DNA from 2 places in the Brevibacillus sp. GCM10020057 genome. Region 1 is predicted to be linked to the other one. Evidence: riboswitches for the same ligand, from Rfam matches in the RefSeq annotation. Region 1 holds a riboswitch; the other holds the start of a gene.
The links. Region 1 has a riboswitch for FMN ahead of ACFSO0_RS04395 (ECF transporter S component). Riboswitches for the same ligand answer to the same signal wherever they lie in the genome.
Positions count from the first base shown of each region.

Region 2: it holds a riboswitch for FMN, as region 1 does, so the genes downstream of both, ribD (bifunctional diaminohydroxyphosphoribosylaminopyrimidine deaminase/5-amino-6-(5-phosphoribosylamino)uracil reductase RibD) here and ACFSO0_RS04395 (ECF transporter S component) in region 1, are expected to answer to the same signal.

Region 1 covers NZ_JBHUJW010000011.1:165,133-172,704, forward strand. Annotated here, with positions in the region: gene ACFSO0_RS04380 (ABC transporter ATP-binding protein) at 1-685, shown strand, start outside; gene ACFSO0_RS04385 (ABC transporter permease) at 678-1,472, shown strand; gene ACFSO0_RS04390 (ABC transporter permease) at 1,488-2,285, shown strand; FMN riboswitch at 2,351-2,504, shown strand; gene ACFSO0_RS04395 (ECF transporter S component) at 2,766-3,371, shown strand; gene proS (proline--tRNA ligase) at 3,687-5,153, shown strand; gene ACFSO0_RS04405 (helix-turn-helix domain-containing protein) at 5,367-5,984, opposite strand; gene bcp (thioredoxin-dependent thiol peroxidase) at 6,170-6,640, shown strand; gene ACFSO0_RS04415 (M42 family metallopeptidase) at 6,679-7,572, shown strand, end outside.
Region 2 covers NZ_JBHUJW010000034.1:55,855-63,426, forward strand. Annotated here, with positions in the region: gene ACFSO0_RS10645 (riboflavin synthase) at 1-630, opposite strand, end outside; gene ribD (bifunctional diaminohydroxyphosphoribosylaminopyrimidine deaminase/5-amino-6-(5-phosphoribosylamino)uracil reductase RibD) at 646-1,758, opposite strand; FMN riboswitch at 1,883-2,028, opposite strand; FMN riboswitch at 2,173-2,319, opposite strand; gene ACFSO0_RS10655 (HAD family hydrolase) at 2,399-3,052, opposite strand; gene yunB (sporulation protein YunB) at 3,541-4,278, opposite strand; gene ACFSO0_RS10665 (globin-coupled sensor protein) at 4,448-5,764, opposite strand; gene ACFSO0_RS10670 (hypothetical protein) at 6,001-6,789, opposite strand; gene ACFSO0_RS10675 (molybdopterin-containing oxidoreductase family protein) at 6,933-7,572, opposite strand, start outside.

The DNA.
Region 1 (7,572 bases):
GGACCTGTCTCCGCTCGAATCGTTCCGCCTGCTCAAGAGCGTTTACAAGGTAGATGACGAGCAGGGCGGCAAATGGCTGGACCGTCTGATCGAGGAGCTCGATATCGGCTCGTTCGTCAGCCAGCCGGTACGCAAGCTCAGTCTCGGCCAGCGGATGCGCTGCGAGGTGGCGGCTGCCCTGATCCACAAGCCAAGGCTGCTGTTCCTCGATGAGCCGACGGTCGGACTGGACGTATTGGTCAAGCAAAAGATCCGCGATTTTCTCCGCAATCTGAACGAGACGGAGAACATGACCATTCTCTTGACGACACATGACGTGTCCGACATTGAAGCGCTCTGCAAACGGGTGCTGGTCATGGACAAAGGCAAGTTGATCTTCGACGGCCTCTTGAGCGATCTGAAGGAGCGCTGGGGCAATGGGACAGAAGTGCAGTTCCAGATGAAAAAGCGCACCCCGTCGATCGAACTGCGCCGCGTGCTCGGCGATCTGCCCTGTCGGATCGAGCAGGTCAACGAGTATACCTTGAGCGTACAGGTGGCGCGCAGCCAGGAAATGCTCCCCTACGTCCTGTCTACTGTCATGTCGTCCTTTGATGTGAGCGACGTGAAAATCATGGAGACGAGCACCGAGGATATCGTGCGCAACATTTACCAGACAGACGGCGAGGTAGCCAGTCATGCGTAGACTCTACATGGAACTGATCCGCATGCGCTTTTTGACCATGCTGGCCTATCGGGTGAACTACTACAGCGGGATTATCATTTACGCTATCAACATCGGGGCGTATTACTTTTTGTGGGGAGCGATCTACAACGGACAGCAGCAGCTCGGCGGCCTGTCTGTCGAACAGATGACATCGTACGTAGCGATCGCCTGGATGTCTCGTGCCTTTTACTTTAACAACATTGACATGGAAATCGCCCAGGATGTGCGGGAAGGAAAGGTCGCCATCGAGATGATCCGGCCGTACAACTACTTGTCCGTCAAGACGGCGCAGGCGCTGGGGGAAGGCATTTTTCGCTTCCTGTTTTTCGCGGGTCCGGGTATTTTTCTGGTCAGCCTGATCATCCCGTTTCATTTCCCTGCCACTGCGCAGGGCTGGGGATTGTACCTGCTGAGCCTCTTGCTTGCCTTTTTCATCAATACGCAGGTGAATCTCCTGACCGGGCTGTTCACGTTCTTCCTGTTCCGCAACGACGGCATGATGCGGGCCAAGCGGGTCATCGTCGACCTGATGTCCGGGCTTGTGCTGCCCATCAGCTTCTTCCCAGGGTGGGCCCAGACCGTGATGGGCTTGCTGCCGTTCCAGGCGATCAACTACTATCCCAGCCTGATCTTTACCGGGGCGATCACCCCGGCCAGGGCGTGGGAGCTGATCGGCTTTCAGGCCGTCTGGATGGTCGTCATTCTCGTCCCGATCCTGATGTTATGGCGACTGGCCCGCAATCGGCTGGTCGTGCAGGGGGGGTAGGGAGACATGCAAAAGCTGCAAAACATGAAGCACATCTTTGGCATTTTTGCCGACTATCTGGTGCAGTATTTCAAGACGAGACTCGCCTACCGGGCGGACTTCCTAGGCGATCTGGCATCGAATTTGATCTCCGAGATGATCAACCTCGTCTTTATCATCGTCGTGTTCGAGCACGTGCCGCTGATGGGCGACTGGAAGCGCGACGAGATTATCTTCATCTACGGATTTTTTCTCGTGCCGTACGCGCTGTTCTCGATTTTCTTCGGCTTTTGGGACTTCAACGAGCGCTACATCATTCGCGGGGAAATGGACCGCATTCTCACAAGGCCGATTCACAACCTGGCGCAGGTCTGTCTGGAATCGATCGCGCCGGACCGGATTTTCGGCGTGATCTCCGGTCTGATCATCATGGGGTATGCGGCCATTCAGCTCAAGCTCAGCTTTACCTGGTACGATCCGTTCATTTTCATCGTCTTGTCGGTCAGCGGCGCACTGATCTACGGCGGGGTGTACACGGCGATTTCTGCCATCAGCTTTTTCTCCGATTCGCGGACGGGGATTACGCCGATGATTTACAACATTCAGCAATACGGCCGCTACCCGGTTGACGTCTACAACAAGATCATCCGATTCATGCTGACGTACGTGCTGCCGTTTGCCTTTGTCGGCGTCTATCCGGCGGCATACTTCCTGCGCAAGGAAACGTGGTACAGCTACGCGTTCATGACGCCGGTGATGGCCGTGATCTTCTTCGGCCTCGGGCTGCTCGTCTGGAACTGGGGAGTTAGCAAATACAGGGGAGCGGGGTCTTAGGACCATGCGCTTTCGGTTATTGTCAAATAAAAAAACCGCAGTATAATAAGTCTGTATACAACTACACATTCCTTCGGGGCAGGGTGAAATTCCCGACCGGCGGTGATCGTGCCATGTGCATGTAAGCCCGCGAGCCTTCCCGGCCGATAAACGGCAGGAAGTGCAGGATCTGGTGAGATTCCGGAGCCGACAGTACAGTCTGGATGGGAGAAGGATGACGACAGTACGTTACCACACGTGCTTGTTTGCCTGTGCAAGCGGGAGCGGGGCGTTCGATACACGCGACAGCCCTATTGTTTCTCGTTCTTAATTTTGCACCTGCTTATGTCTTGCGTCTGTCAAAGCCCTGGGGATCTTTTTCCTCAGGGCTTTTTGTACGGATAAAGCGCTTCCGGCGTTTGAGCAGCAGTCAGGCAGTGTGGACAGGAACGCACTGTTGCCATTCCTCAGAAGGAGAACATGGACGAGGAGATGGTACACATGAAAGAAACAGCTTTGCATGCAACGAGGTCAACCCAGCGGCTGGTGACGATTCCCATGCTGGCGGCGGTTGCCTTTATCCTGCAGTATCTGGAGTTTCCCGTTCCGATGATGCCGAGTTTCCTGAAGCTGGACTTCAGTACGCTGCCCTCCTTGATCGGAGGCCTCATGTACGGTCCGATGGCCGGAATTATCGTGGAAGTGCTGAAAAATGCGCTGCACATGCTGTTTAAGAACACGGACGGCTTGCTGATCGGCGAGCTGGCCAACGTGGCGGCGGGTGCGAGCTTTATCGTGGCGGCGGTTGCCATGCAGCGTGTCAGCCAGGGAAAGAAAGGCTTTTTGACCGGCCTTGCGCTCGGGACGTTGCTGATGAGTGTCGTGATGGCCTTGGCCAACGCTTTCTTCCTCTTGCCTGCCTATGCCGCCATCTCTCATATGCCGATGGATCAGTTGCTCGCGACGCTCGGCGCCGACAGCGTATGGTCCCTCATCCTGTACGGAATCGTGCCGTTCAACATGTTCAAAGGGGCGATGCTTTCCCTGGTCGCCTATCCGGTGTACGTCAAGCTGGCGACCCGCTTGAGTCCGCGTGCCACAAATTGACAATCGGTCTGCGGCTTGTTAACATATTGATTTAAGAAAGCTGTGAAAGCTGCAAAGGCTGTGAAAGGACCCGCAGCATGCGCCGCGTCCCAGAGAGTCGGCCCTCGTCTGCAAGGCCGATACTGCGGCATGACTGCTCCCCATCCTGAAGCTGCCGGCGATGAGCCGTGCCGGTTGCCCCGCCGTTATCGGGACTTTGAGTGGATGTGCAGTTTTTGCTGCCATCAATCAGGGTGGTACCGCGGATGTTAATCCTCCGTCCCTATGTTGGGATGGGGGATTTTTTCATTATTTTTCAAGAGGAGCTGTAGCAGGATGAAAGAGGAAAAAACGTTTGTGAAAGAAATTACGCCGCAAGCGGAAGATTTTTCGCGCTGGTACATCGACACGATTCGCAAGGCAGACCTGATGGACTACACGCCGGTTCGCGGCTGCATCGTGTTCAAGCCGGACGGTTATGAGCTGTGGGAGCGGATTCAGGAGGCGATGAACAAGCGCTTCAAGGAGACCGGGCACCGCAACGCATACTTCCCGATGCTGATTCCCGAGTCTTTCATGCAAAAGGAAAAGGAGCACGTCGAAGGCTTCAATCCGGAGCTGCCGTGGGTGACGGAGGCAGGCGGCGAGCCGTTGGAGGAGCGGCTGGCGCTGCGCCCGACGTCCGAGACGATCATCGGGCATATGTACAGCCAGTGGATTCAAAGCTACCGCGACCTGCCTGTCCTGATCAACCAGTGGGCCAACGTATTCCGCTGGGAAAAGCGGACGATGCCGTTTTTGCGCACATCCGAGTTTCTCTGGCAGGAAGGGCACACCGCCCATGCCACAGAGGAAGAAGCTCGCGAGGAAACCATGCGGATGCTGGAGATTTACCGCGAAGTCGTCGAGCAGGAGCTGGCGATCCCGGTCTGGATGGGGCAAAAAACGCCGAGCGAACGTTTCGCCGGCGCCGTCGACACGTACTCCATCGAAGCGATGATGAAGGACGGCAAGGCCGTGCAGGCAGGCACCTCCCACTACCTTGGTGACAACTTTGCGCGCGGCTTCGAGATCAAATTCCTCGACCGCGACAACACGTTCAAATACGTGCACACCACGTCCTGGGGCAGCTCGACCCGTCTGATCGGCTCGATGATCATGGTGCACGGCGACGACCGGGGGCTGGCGCTGCCGCCGCGGATGGCGCCGACACAAGTCATCATGATCCCGGTCGGTCCGATGAAGCTGCGAGAACAAGTGATGGTCGCATTCGATCCGCTCTTTGACCAGATCAAAGCCGCCGGTATCCGCGTCCGCGCCGATCTGCGCGAGGAGACGCCAGGCTGGAAGTTCAACGAGTGGGAAATGCGCGGAGTACCGCTGCGGCTGGAAATGGGGCCGCGCGATGTGGAGAGCGGACAGGTGATTCTGGCGCGCCGCGACACCGGGGAAAAGATCACCGCGAAGTTGGACGGCATCGTGGAGACGATCCAGAGCTTGCTTGCGGACATTCAGCAGAACATGTATCAAAAAGCGCTGGCTTTCCGCGAGGCGAACTCCCACCTCGACATCGACACGCTGGAGCAGCTTGTGGCCCACATCGCCAAAAGCGAGCAAGAGAACACTCCGAGCGGCTGGGTGCTGACCGGCTGGTGCGGCGACGATGCGTGCGAGGCAAAGGTCAAGGAAGAGACGAAGTTTACGTCCCGCAACATCCCGTTCGAGCCGCCTGTGCAAAAGGCCGCGTGCATCTGCTGTGGCGGGAAGGCGCAGCATACGGTCTGGTTCGGACGGGCTTACTAGGGAAGCAGAAAGGAACATAAGTATGGCTCTGCCATGCCGCGGCGCAGGCAGAGCCGTCCACAGCAAAAAGGTGTGCCAGCACATCGGCGCAGCTATCTGAGAATAATTGATTTCTCAACGTTTTTGAACAGCAAAAGGGGCGTCTCCAAGTCAAAAATTGACTTTTGAGACAGCCCCTTGGCTTTATTGACTCTTATACAGCGCCCAGGCCCGTTATTCTTCTGAATCCTCGAACGGCTCGTCCGAATCGTCGGAAGGCTCGGCGGGAGTCAACGGGAAGAGAACGTCGAAAAACTTGAACTTGCGGCGCCCAGGCTCGCTTTTGAAAGCCTTGTACTTGTGCAACAGATTGCCCAGCTCATCGACGAACTGATTGCGCTCGTCCTGGCTGAGATGGAATTCGTGCACATTGAAGGCAAAGGTGTTTTTGTACTCTTTGCGCACATCCTGATCGCTGGAGACGAATCTGTTCAAGGTGCGCATGAGGTCTTTTTCCGTCGTGCGGAACGGCGTGAACATCACATCGCTCAGCTGCTGTGCGTTTTCTTCGATCATGACTTGCAGCTTGACCTGAATCACTTTGGCTACGGGCTCGTAATACTTTTCAACGATGGACCCTTTGACACGGGTATCCACCTGTTTGAGCAAGCCGACCCGAACGAGTTCCTTCACGTGGTAGTGAAGGCGAGCGGCGTTTTCACCTAGTTCCGTGGCAATCTGTTTGGCAGTCCGGGGCTCAAGGTCCTCGAAAAGCTCCAAAATTTTGACACGCTCGGCAATAGCTAGTGATTTAAGTGCTTCTGAATCTGTAACTTCATAAAACTCTTTCATGCCAATTCTCACCATCCAACTGACTAGGCAATATTTTTAATTGTTCGTCGTTCACTATACTATCCATCAATTCTATCGTTTTCTGATGGAAAGCGCAACGTGTATAGAGATGAAGTGGCTGTAAGGTTGTGGTAAAATGGGGGGAGTGCATACGAAGACAAGAGGGACAGAAAGAAGGGACACTAATGACAGCCACCCGCCAAGCCGCGCCGGATTTTACGCTGGAAGCCAGCGACAACCGGACGATTTCTCTTTCCGATTACAGGGGAAAGAACGTGGTGCTCTATTTTTATCCAAAGGACATGACCCCGGGCTGCACGACGGAAGCCTGTGATTTTCGCGACTACCATCCGAAGTTTGCGCAGCTCGATACGGTCGTGCTGGGCATCAGCCCGGACAGCGTCAAGTCGCACGACAAGTTTGCGGCCAAGCACGAGCTGCCGTTTCCTCTGCTGGCAGACCCTGACCATCAGGTGGCAGAGGCGTACGGCGTGTGGGTCCTGAAAAAAATGTACGGACGCGAGTACATGGGCATTGAGCGGTCTACTTTTGTCATCGACAAAGAGGGAAGGATCGCAAAGGCGTGGACCAAAGTCAAGGTCAAGGGGCATGTGCAGGAAGTGCTCCAATTCATTCAGGAAGAGCTGCAGCCGTAGCGGCAAACGCACGACTGCGAACAGGAGGAGCAAATTCCATGAGCGTATCCATCGATTATGTGGTCGAATCTTTTTGCCAGCTGGCGAAAATCCCGAGCCCATCAGGAAACACCGCGAAAGTAATGGCGTGGGTATCCAGGGAGCTTGAGAAGCTGGGCGTAGGCTTCAGGCGCACCAACAAAGGAGCGATCATCGCAACCATCCCGGGCGCGAATACGGAAAAGGCGCGTCTGCTCACCGCCCACGTCGACACGCTGGGCGCGATGGTCAAGGAAATCAAGGCGAACGGCCGCCTCAAGCTGGCGTTGATCGGCGGATTTGAGTTCAACGCGGTGGAAGGCGAGCACTGTGTCGTGGAGACTGGAAGCGGCCGTCTGGTGACCGGAACCATTTTGTCGACGAAAGCGTCTGTTCACGTATACGGACGGGAAGCAGGCAAGGCGGAGCGCACGGACCAGAACATGGAGGTCCGGCTGGATGAAAAGGTGAAAACAAAGCAGGACGTGCTCGATCTGGGGATTTCCGTCGGGGATTTCGTGTCGTTCGATCCCCGCGTCACCGTGACGGAGAGCGGCTTTGTCAAATCCCGCCACATTGACGACAAGGCGAGCGTGGCAATCTTGCTCGGCGTCATCCGGGAGTTGCAGGAAACCGGCACCCGATTGCCTTACACGACTCATTTCTTCATCAGCAACAACGAGGAGATTGGCTACGGCGGCAACTCCAGTGTTCCGGCGGACGTCGTCGAATATTTGGCGGTAGACATGGGAGCGATCGGTGACGGGCAGACGACGGATGAATTTTGCGTCTCCATTTGCGCGAAAGATTCCTCGGGACCGTACCACTACGGTTTGCGCAGCCATTTGACCAGACTCGCCGAAGCGAACGGCCTGAACTACCAGGTGGACATTTACCCGTACTATGGATCAGAC
Region 2 (7,572 bases), on a different contig from region 1:
CAATCGGGACTGCTGCTCCGTCCGTTGTTTGGGCGCCGCGTCCCGCATGCCCATCAGCCGCTCCACATATTTTCCGATGACGTCTGCCTCCAGATTCACCAGGTCCCCCGGACGGCGGTCCTGCAAGCTCGTCTGGGACAACGTATGGGGGATGATCGACACCGAAAAGCTGGCGTGGTCCACATCGACGACCGTCAAGCTGATCCCGTCTACGCAGATCGATCCGCGTGGGATCACGTATTTCAGCAAAGCCGGCTGTGCCGCGATGCGAAACAGCACGGCATTGGCATGCGGCTCGCGGGAGCGGACCGTCCCTGTCCCGTCCACGTGTCCGGAGACGATGTGCCCCCCGAACCGGTCGCCAAGGCGCATCGCCCGCTCCAGGTTGACGCGCTGCCCCCTCCGCAGCTGACCCAGGGTCGTCTTGTTCATCGTCTCCGGCATGACATCTACGGTGAATTGACGGGAGGTAAAGGAGGTGACGGTCAGGCAGATGCCGTTCACGGCGATGCTGTCGCCGATCTGTACGCCGTCCAGCACACGCTCTGCGCGAATGGCGAGCCGGCTCGCCTCCTTGCTGCCCGTCATGACCTCAAGAATCCCCACTTCTTCCACCAGTCCAGTAAACATTTCTCTCACCTCGCGTTATTCACTCGCCCTGTCCCACTGCGGGTAGCCGACGATGCGCACGTCCTGCTCGCTTACTCGCTCGATGGACAGATCGGCCAGCGGCACCGCTTCATCCATGGTGGCAAAGCCTGTCCCGCCAAACGGAGTCGGCGCCAGCTTGCCCCCTGCCAGTTTGAGCGAGACGTAGCTGACGACTTTTTGAATCGCTCGCGCTTGCAGGAAGGAGCCGTTTACTTCCGCTCCTCCTTCCACCAGCAGGGAAGTGATGCCCAGCTCGCCCAGCTTCTCCAGCACAGCCGGGACCGAGAGCGGAGCGTTCAACGTGATTAGCTTGACCCCTGCAACTGCAGCGAATGCTTGCCGCCTTTCCTCCGGTGCCTCTGCTGTCGTCACGATCCAGGTAGGCGCTGCCTTGTCCTGCACGACGCGGGCTTCCAGCGGTGTGCGCAGCCGGCTGTCGAGGATGACCCGCACAGGCTGCCTGCCGTACAGCTCTCCCTTGGCGCGGGCCGTCAGCTGCGGGTCGTCCGCCAGCACGGTCCCGACTCCGACCAGGATCGCATCGTGTTTGCGGCGCAGCGCATGTACCTCGCTGCGCGCCGCCTCTCCCGTAATCCAGCGGCTGTGTCCTGTGGAGGTGGCGATTTTCCCGTCCAGCGTGCTCGCCGTTTTCACCGTGACGAACGGCCGCTTCGTCTTCATGTAATGCCAGAACACCTCATTGAGCTTTTTTGCCTCCTGCTCGCACACCCCGACGGTCACGTCCACTCCGGCTGCCCGCAGCAAGGCGATTCCTTTGCCCGCCACCAACGGATTTTCATCCACGACAGCGACCACGACCCGCGCGATGCCCGCCGCGATGACCGCCTCCGCGCAGGGCGGCGTCTTCCCGTGATGGCTGCACGGCTCCAGCGTCACGTACAAGGTAGCGCCCCGCGCCTTTTCTCCTGCCATGCGCAGCGCGTGCACCTCGGCATGCGGCTCACCCGCTTTCAGATGCGCTCCCATGCCGACCACTTGACCGTCCCGGACGATGACAGCCCCGACCAGCGGATTGGGACTGGTCTGCCCCTCTGCGGCTCGCGCCAGCTCCAGCGCCAATGTCATGAAGCGTGTGTCTTGTTCCATCTCGCTCTCCTGTCTGCTTCAGATTCCAGCCAAAACAAAAAGCCCTCGAAACCTTTCGTTTCAGGGCATAGGGAAAGAAGCCTCGCTCCATCCGTTTTTTGCAAAAACAGACGAGGAAAGCACTTTGCATCTTCTCCCATCCGGACTGTACCGTCGGCTCTGGATTTTCACCAGATCAGTCGCTGCCTGACGAGGCCAGCGAGTCGCGGGCTTTGACATGCGTTCGTCATTACCGCCGGTCGGGAATTGCACCCTGCCCTGAAGATTGCTTGTCTGCTTATGAAGTTGCGTGCCTTCGTTCCCTTCCTCCTTGCGTGACAAATAAAAATGCCCGTGAGCTGATCGTCCCAGGGCATCGAGAAAGAAGCCTTTCACAACCGTTTTTTTGCCAAAAAACGACTGCGAGGCCATTCCAAATACCTTCTCCCATCCGGACTGTACCGTCGGCCTTGGATTTTCACCAAGTCAGTCGCCGCCCAAAAGCAGGCAGCGAGTCGCGGGCTCAGACGTGCGTTCGTCATTACCGCCGGTCGGGAATTGCACCCTACCCTGAAGGCTGGTATTCAGTTGCGTTAAGTATACCACACTTTTGGACGAGACCGAAGCCTATCCGTGCGAAAAGTTTCTTGTCCGCCAGAAATCATGAAAAATAAGGCAAAAGCTCCCGCAAGCTCTGGATGGTCGCCAGCGGATGCACCCCGTGATTGGCCATCTCGCCTTCTTTTCCCTGGTAGGCCACAAACCGGATGCCTGCATCCTGCGCCGCCTTGCCATCGATCCACGAATCGCCGACCATCGTCCATGCCTCCACCGGCCATTCGCGCTGCTGGCGCAATATGCAGCGGACGCCGGAGGGAGAAGGCTTCAGCTCGGCCATCTGCTCCCGCCCCACAACGTCTGCAAAAAAGTGAGCGATTCCCGTCCTTTGCAAGGCTTCCATGGCCGCCGCACGCGCATTGTTCGTCAGGATGTAGAGCGAGCAGCGCTGCCGCAGCTCCTCCAGCACTTCCACGGCGTGCTCCTCCAGCACAGCCCCGTGCATCCCTTCCTTTTCGATCTCTGTCACCGCCGCCCACATCTTTTCCTCGAGCGCTTGCGTCATCTGCGCAGACTGTCTCCCGATCTCGATCAACTGCGAGGCCGTATGACTTGTCCAGTCCAGGTCGGGCTGGCAGCATCCGTGCTCTGCCAGCAGCCGGAACACGGCGCGCTTCATCTCCGCGAAGTTGATCCTGGATTTCAGCAGGGTATTGTCCATGTCAAAGATGATGCCTTTGGCCCTGTGTGCGTTCATGATTTGCCCCCTTTTCTGTCAGGCTTTGACTGACTTTTCCTCTTTTCAAACAACAAACCGCACAGCATCAGCCATGCGGTCCTGCAACGCGTGTATCGCTATTTATCTTGCAAAGGAAGGTTTCTTGCTGTGGACGGGGCCGCTGATCACTTTGACGTACTCGGCATCTCCGCCTTCACTCGCCGGCCCGATATACACGCCCGTACGCGTATCATGTTTGATCCAGTCCTGCTTCGTTGGGGCGTTCGTTAACCATCGTCCAGTGGCGGCTCCGTAAATAGAATCTTGTGCGTTTCTTTTACCCGCATCCTTCATCTCGAATCCCCTCCGACTACCTCCGTGATGGTATCCAGCAACTCTTGATTATGACTGATGATTTCGGGAAGCTGCTCATCGGATAAAACTTTCTTTCCAGAAATATGCACCGATAGTACATGTTCGTTACCTAAAGGATAGCATAGCACATGGACCTCAGCAACTTGCTTCCTTTACTCCGACGCATCCGGAATCGCCTGGCTTTGCGGCGTCTCGGCCCGCGGCACATCCGGCTTGCCTTCCGGATTGTTGTACAGGTACTGCGGCACGTCGCCGACGATCAGAGAGTGGGTGATCGGAATTTTCGTGGTGACGGTCTGCTCGTCGGTCGCAAACGGAATGACGATGCGCAGATCCACCTCCACAAAAATGTAGACGGTCGCCAGCACCATATTGATGCCCGCTTCCTTCAGCTCCGTCTCCAGCTTGGTCTTGACCGAGCCGATCGGCATGAACGTCACCGGCAGCTCCGGTCCCATGTTCGCGAGAAAGCTGTTGCCTGTCGCCAGACCAAGAGGAATCGTGCTGCCCACATGATCGTGCTCGAACTCCTGGAGCTTGTTCTGAATGCGGGAAGTCGTCTCTCCGATGATCCGCGCGTACTCCTTGAAATTAAACTGATACGCCTGGATTTGCCCCTTTTTGTCCTTTTCAATCTTCACGATCTGGTTAAAGTCGACGCCTTGCTGGGATATCCGCTTGGTGACCGCATCCGTTATCGCTTCCTTGGCCAGCTGCTCCGCCTTTTGCGAAGCCAGGATCAGGAGCGTTGGCTCGAGCCGGTTCTCCAAAAAGATGAGCGTCTGGATCGTCATCGCCAAAAAGATGACGATCGCGATAAAAAACGCCTTCGTTCGGGACAGCGGGTTCTTCCAACGCCGACGGGGTCGAAACTTCGCCACGCCCGTCACCTCCCAATTGCTACATCCTATGGCGGCCAACAGGAAAAAAGACTTCCGTTTCCGCGTTCATCCCGACAAATCGACTTGACTTTCCACTATCTCCTACTTAAACGAAAAAAGCACATCTCCGACTGGGCGGGATGTGCCTGATGTGATGCGCCGTATATGCCAACTGTTGCTACAGGTTTATCGTCACTTCCGACAGCTCGTCTGCCGAACTGGCTACCTGCGCCACCGCCTGATTCATGTCTTCCATGACGCGGAGGAAGTTTTCCAGTTCCTTTTGAATCCTCGAATTCTGCTCCTTGCCTTCCATGACGGCGCCGATGATCCCCTCGAAAAAGGCGTTGGTCTCGTTGCTCATCATCGTACTGGAATGAACGAGCGCCTGGATCTCCCCGAAGACCAGCGACAGCGCTTCGGTCTGCTGGTTCGTCTTTTCGATCAGTTCACGCACGCCAAAGACAGATTGTTTGGTCTGCTCCGCCAGCTTGCGCACTTCATCGGCGACCACCGCGAACCCGCGTCCCTGTTCCCCCGCTCTGGCCGCCTCGATCGCCGCATTGAGCGCGAGCAGGTTGGTCTGCTCCGCAATGGCGGTCACCACGTTGACAATGCCGCGGATTTTCTCCGCGTTTTCCTCCAGCATAGCCATTTCTTCCGCAATTTGCTTGGCGCTGTCCTGGATCAGCTCCATTTGCTCCTGCTGCTTCTGCAGTTTTTCCTTGCCTTCCTGGGAAAGCTGCTGCGCTTTGACGGAAAAATTCGTCCCGTTCTCTGCAAAGCGCAACACCTCACGCGATTGCTCCGTCAGCTGCTGCACAAACGCGCTGTTTTCTTCGGAAATGGCGGCAAGCTCTTTGGCCGAATTGCAGAGAACCACCCGCAACTGGCCTTTTTTCTCCAGCGCCTGCCTGCGCACGCGCTCGTGCTCGTTCTCGTATTCCTCCAGAACGATCTGCTGCTCGATACTGAGCAGCTTGGTCACGACCCGGATCGCACGGACATACTCCTGCTTGTCCTCGATATGTTCATGCAGCAGATCCATGATGGAGACCAGCAGGTTTTGGAACGCACCCATGTACCATTTCGGCTCCAGTCCGATGCGCATGTGGATGATGGCAATCCGGCTGCGCTGCTCGTAATAGTCCCTGTCGATCCTGCCGCTGAACATCTCCTGGATGTGGCGGTTCAGCGTCTGTTTCAGGCGGTCAATGCTGCTGTGCTTGTCGATAATGGACATAAGCAATGACTCGCCGGCAATTTGTTTATAAAAAAGCTCTACAATTTTGTCAATATTTTGAATGATCAAAGGCTGAATCGCTTTCGCATCCGACAAGTCCTGCTCGGTCAGCTGGATCATGGCCAACTGTTTCGCCAATTGGGTTCCCAGTTCGATCTGAATCTCGCCCATTTCCTTCCCCTCGCGAAAGAAAGGCTCTTTTTTCGCTTTTCTTTTTAAGCCGAACAGACTTGAAATCGGGAATGTACTCATAGCACAAACTCCTTTTTGATATGGGTACTGGTCATATTCTCATTGTACTATACAATAAATTTTCCCAGTTGTGTATATGCGTAGAATAATACATAACTACCCGCTTTTCCGGGCAGGTAAACAGAACGCCCGCTCGGTTGCATTTACAACGTCAACTTTCAACATTTTAGAGCGGCAAAAGGGGCGGCTCCCCAGTCAAAAAAATCGACTTTTGAGACAGCCCCTGCCGTTTCCCGCTACCGAACCGCTTTTTTCACCTGCGCGCTCTGCAGCTTCCAGCCGTTGTTTTCCCATTTCCACAGCGACTCCACGTACGCGATCGTGTCCGCATTGGCCACGCCGCTCACGCGTTGCTCCCCTTGCAGCACGCATACCCCGTCGCGCTTTTCGAGGGGCCGCAGCACGCTGAACGAATTCGGCATGACCACCACCGGCCGGGCGAGTTTGCCGTTTTTGTAGACGCCGTTGTCCTCGTAGATTTGTTTGCGGTCCGACAAGTCGAGCACCGTCGTCTGATTCGTCTCCTTGATCGTCAGCGGAACCTTGTAGCCGTCCTGATAGGAGCCCGAGATGGTCAACGGTTGCGGAACGGGCAGAACCGCCGGATTGTTGTCCCTCGTGCTGAACAGGTAGTAGTCCGATGTGCCCCCGCTTCCGCCCGTCGGAGCCTGCACCAGAATTTGCTTGGTCCCCTCCCCTGTAAAATCGCAGAAGGACAGCTGCGGCTGGTAGCCGCCGTACGCGGTCTGCATAAACGACACTTTTTTCGCGACGGGGTCCTGGACCATCACCTTCAGCTTCTCGTAGTACGGGCTGTCTGCCGCAAACCGTTGGCCGAGCAGCGAAACCAGATCGGGGCGCCCGTCTCCGGTCACATCCTGCCTCGCTGTCTCCAGCACTTCAAATACAGCCGGGGCGGGGGCAGCCTGGCTCCCTTCCGGCGGGGGAGCAGCCAGCGCGGTTCCGCAAATGCCAAACGTCAAGACAACACTTCCCCATACGCCTGTCCAATTCCTTGCCCGCATGAGCGATTCCACCTTTCGCAGATAATGGCAGTCCTAGTATGCGCAAAAAGCAGCCTCGCCTAGCCGTAATTGGCCAAGCGAGGCTATGTCGCCGGACTGCTCCATTCCGCAGGCCCGATCGACCGATTCGGCGGCGGATGGCGTTAGCGGGCGGCTTTCTCCACGTTGACGCGTCCCGAGAAAAAGGTTGCTCCGCCGCCCATATCTGCGATCCGGTCGGGCGTGAGCGCGTTGACGAAACGTTTGGCTCCCGCCTCATCGGTGTCGGCCCACAGTCCCTGGCTCACCACCACTCCGGGCAGCACGCTCTCTCCAACCGATGCCGTCAGCTCGATCTCGCCCCGGTCGTTCCACACGCGCACCGCATCCCCGTCGGCAATGCCGGCAGACTTTGCATCGGCAACGTTCATGAACAGCCGCGGAAATTTTTCCATCTGGACGTGCTTCGCATTGTTCGAGAACGTCGAGTTGAGAAAATTGTGATTGGGCCCTGGCACGTACAAAAACGGATAGTCGCTTTCCACGACAAGCGGTGTATACGTCGGCAGCGGCGGATACCCGAGCTTCTCCATCTGCCTGGAGTACAGCTCGATCTTGCCGCTCGGCGTCGGCAGGTTTTCGATGAACGCAGGCGTGACCCCCGCCTTCACGTAGTTTTTCTCCATCAGAGCCTCGTAGCTGATGGTGCGCAGGTACGGATTGGCCGGGCAGTCCAAAGCCTGGCGGATCATGTCTTCTTCGGTGTCGTCGAACATCTCGTCTTCGTAGCCCATTCCTTTTGCC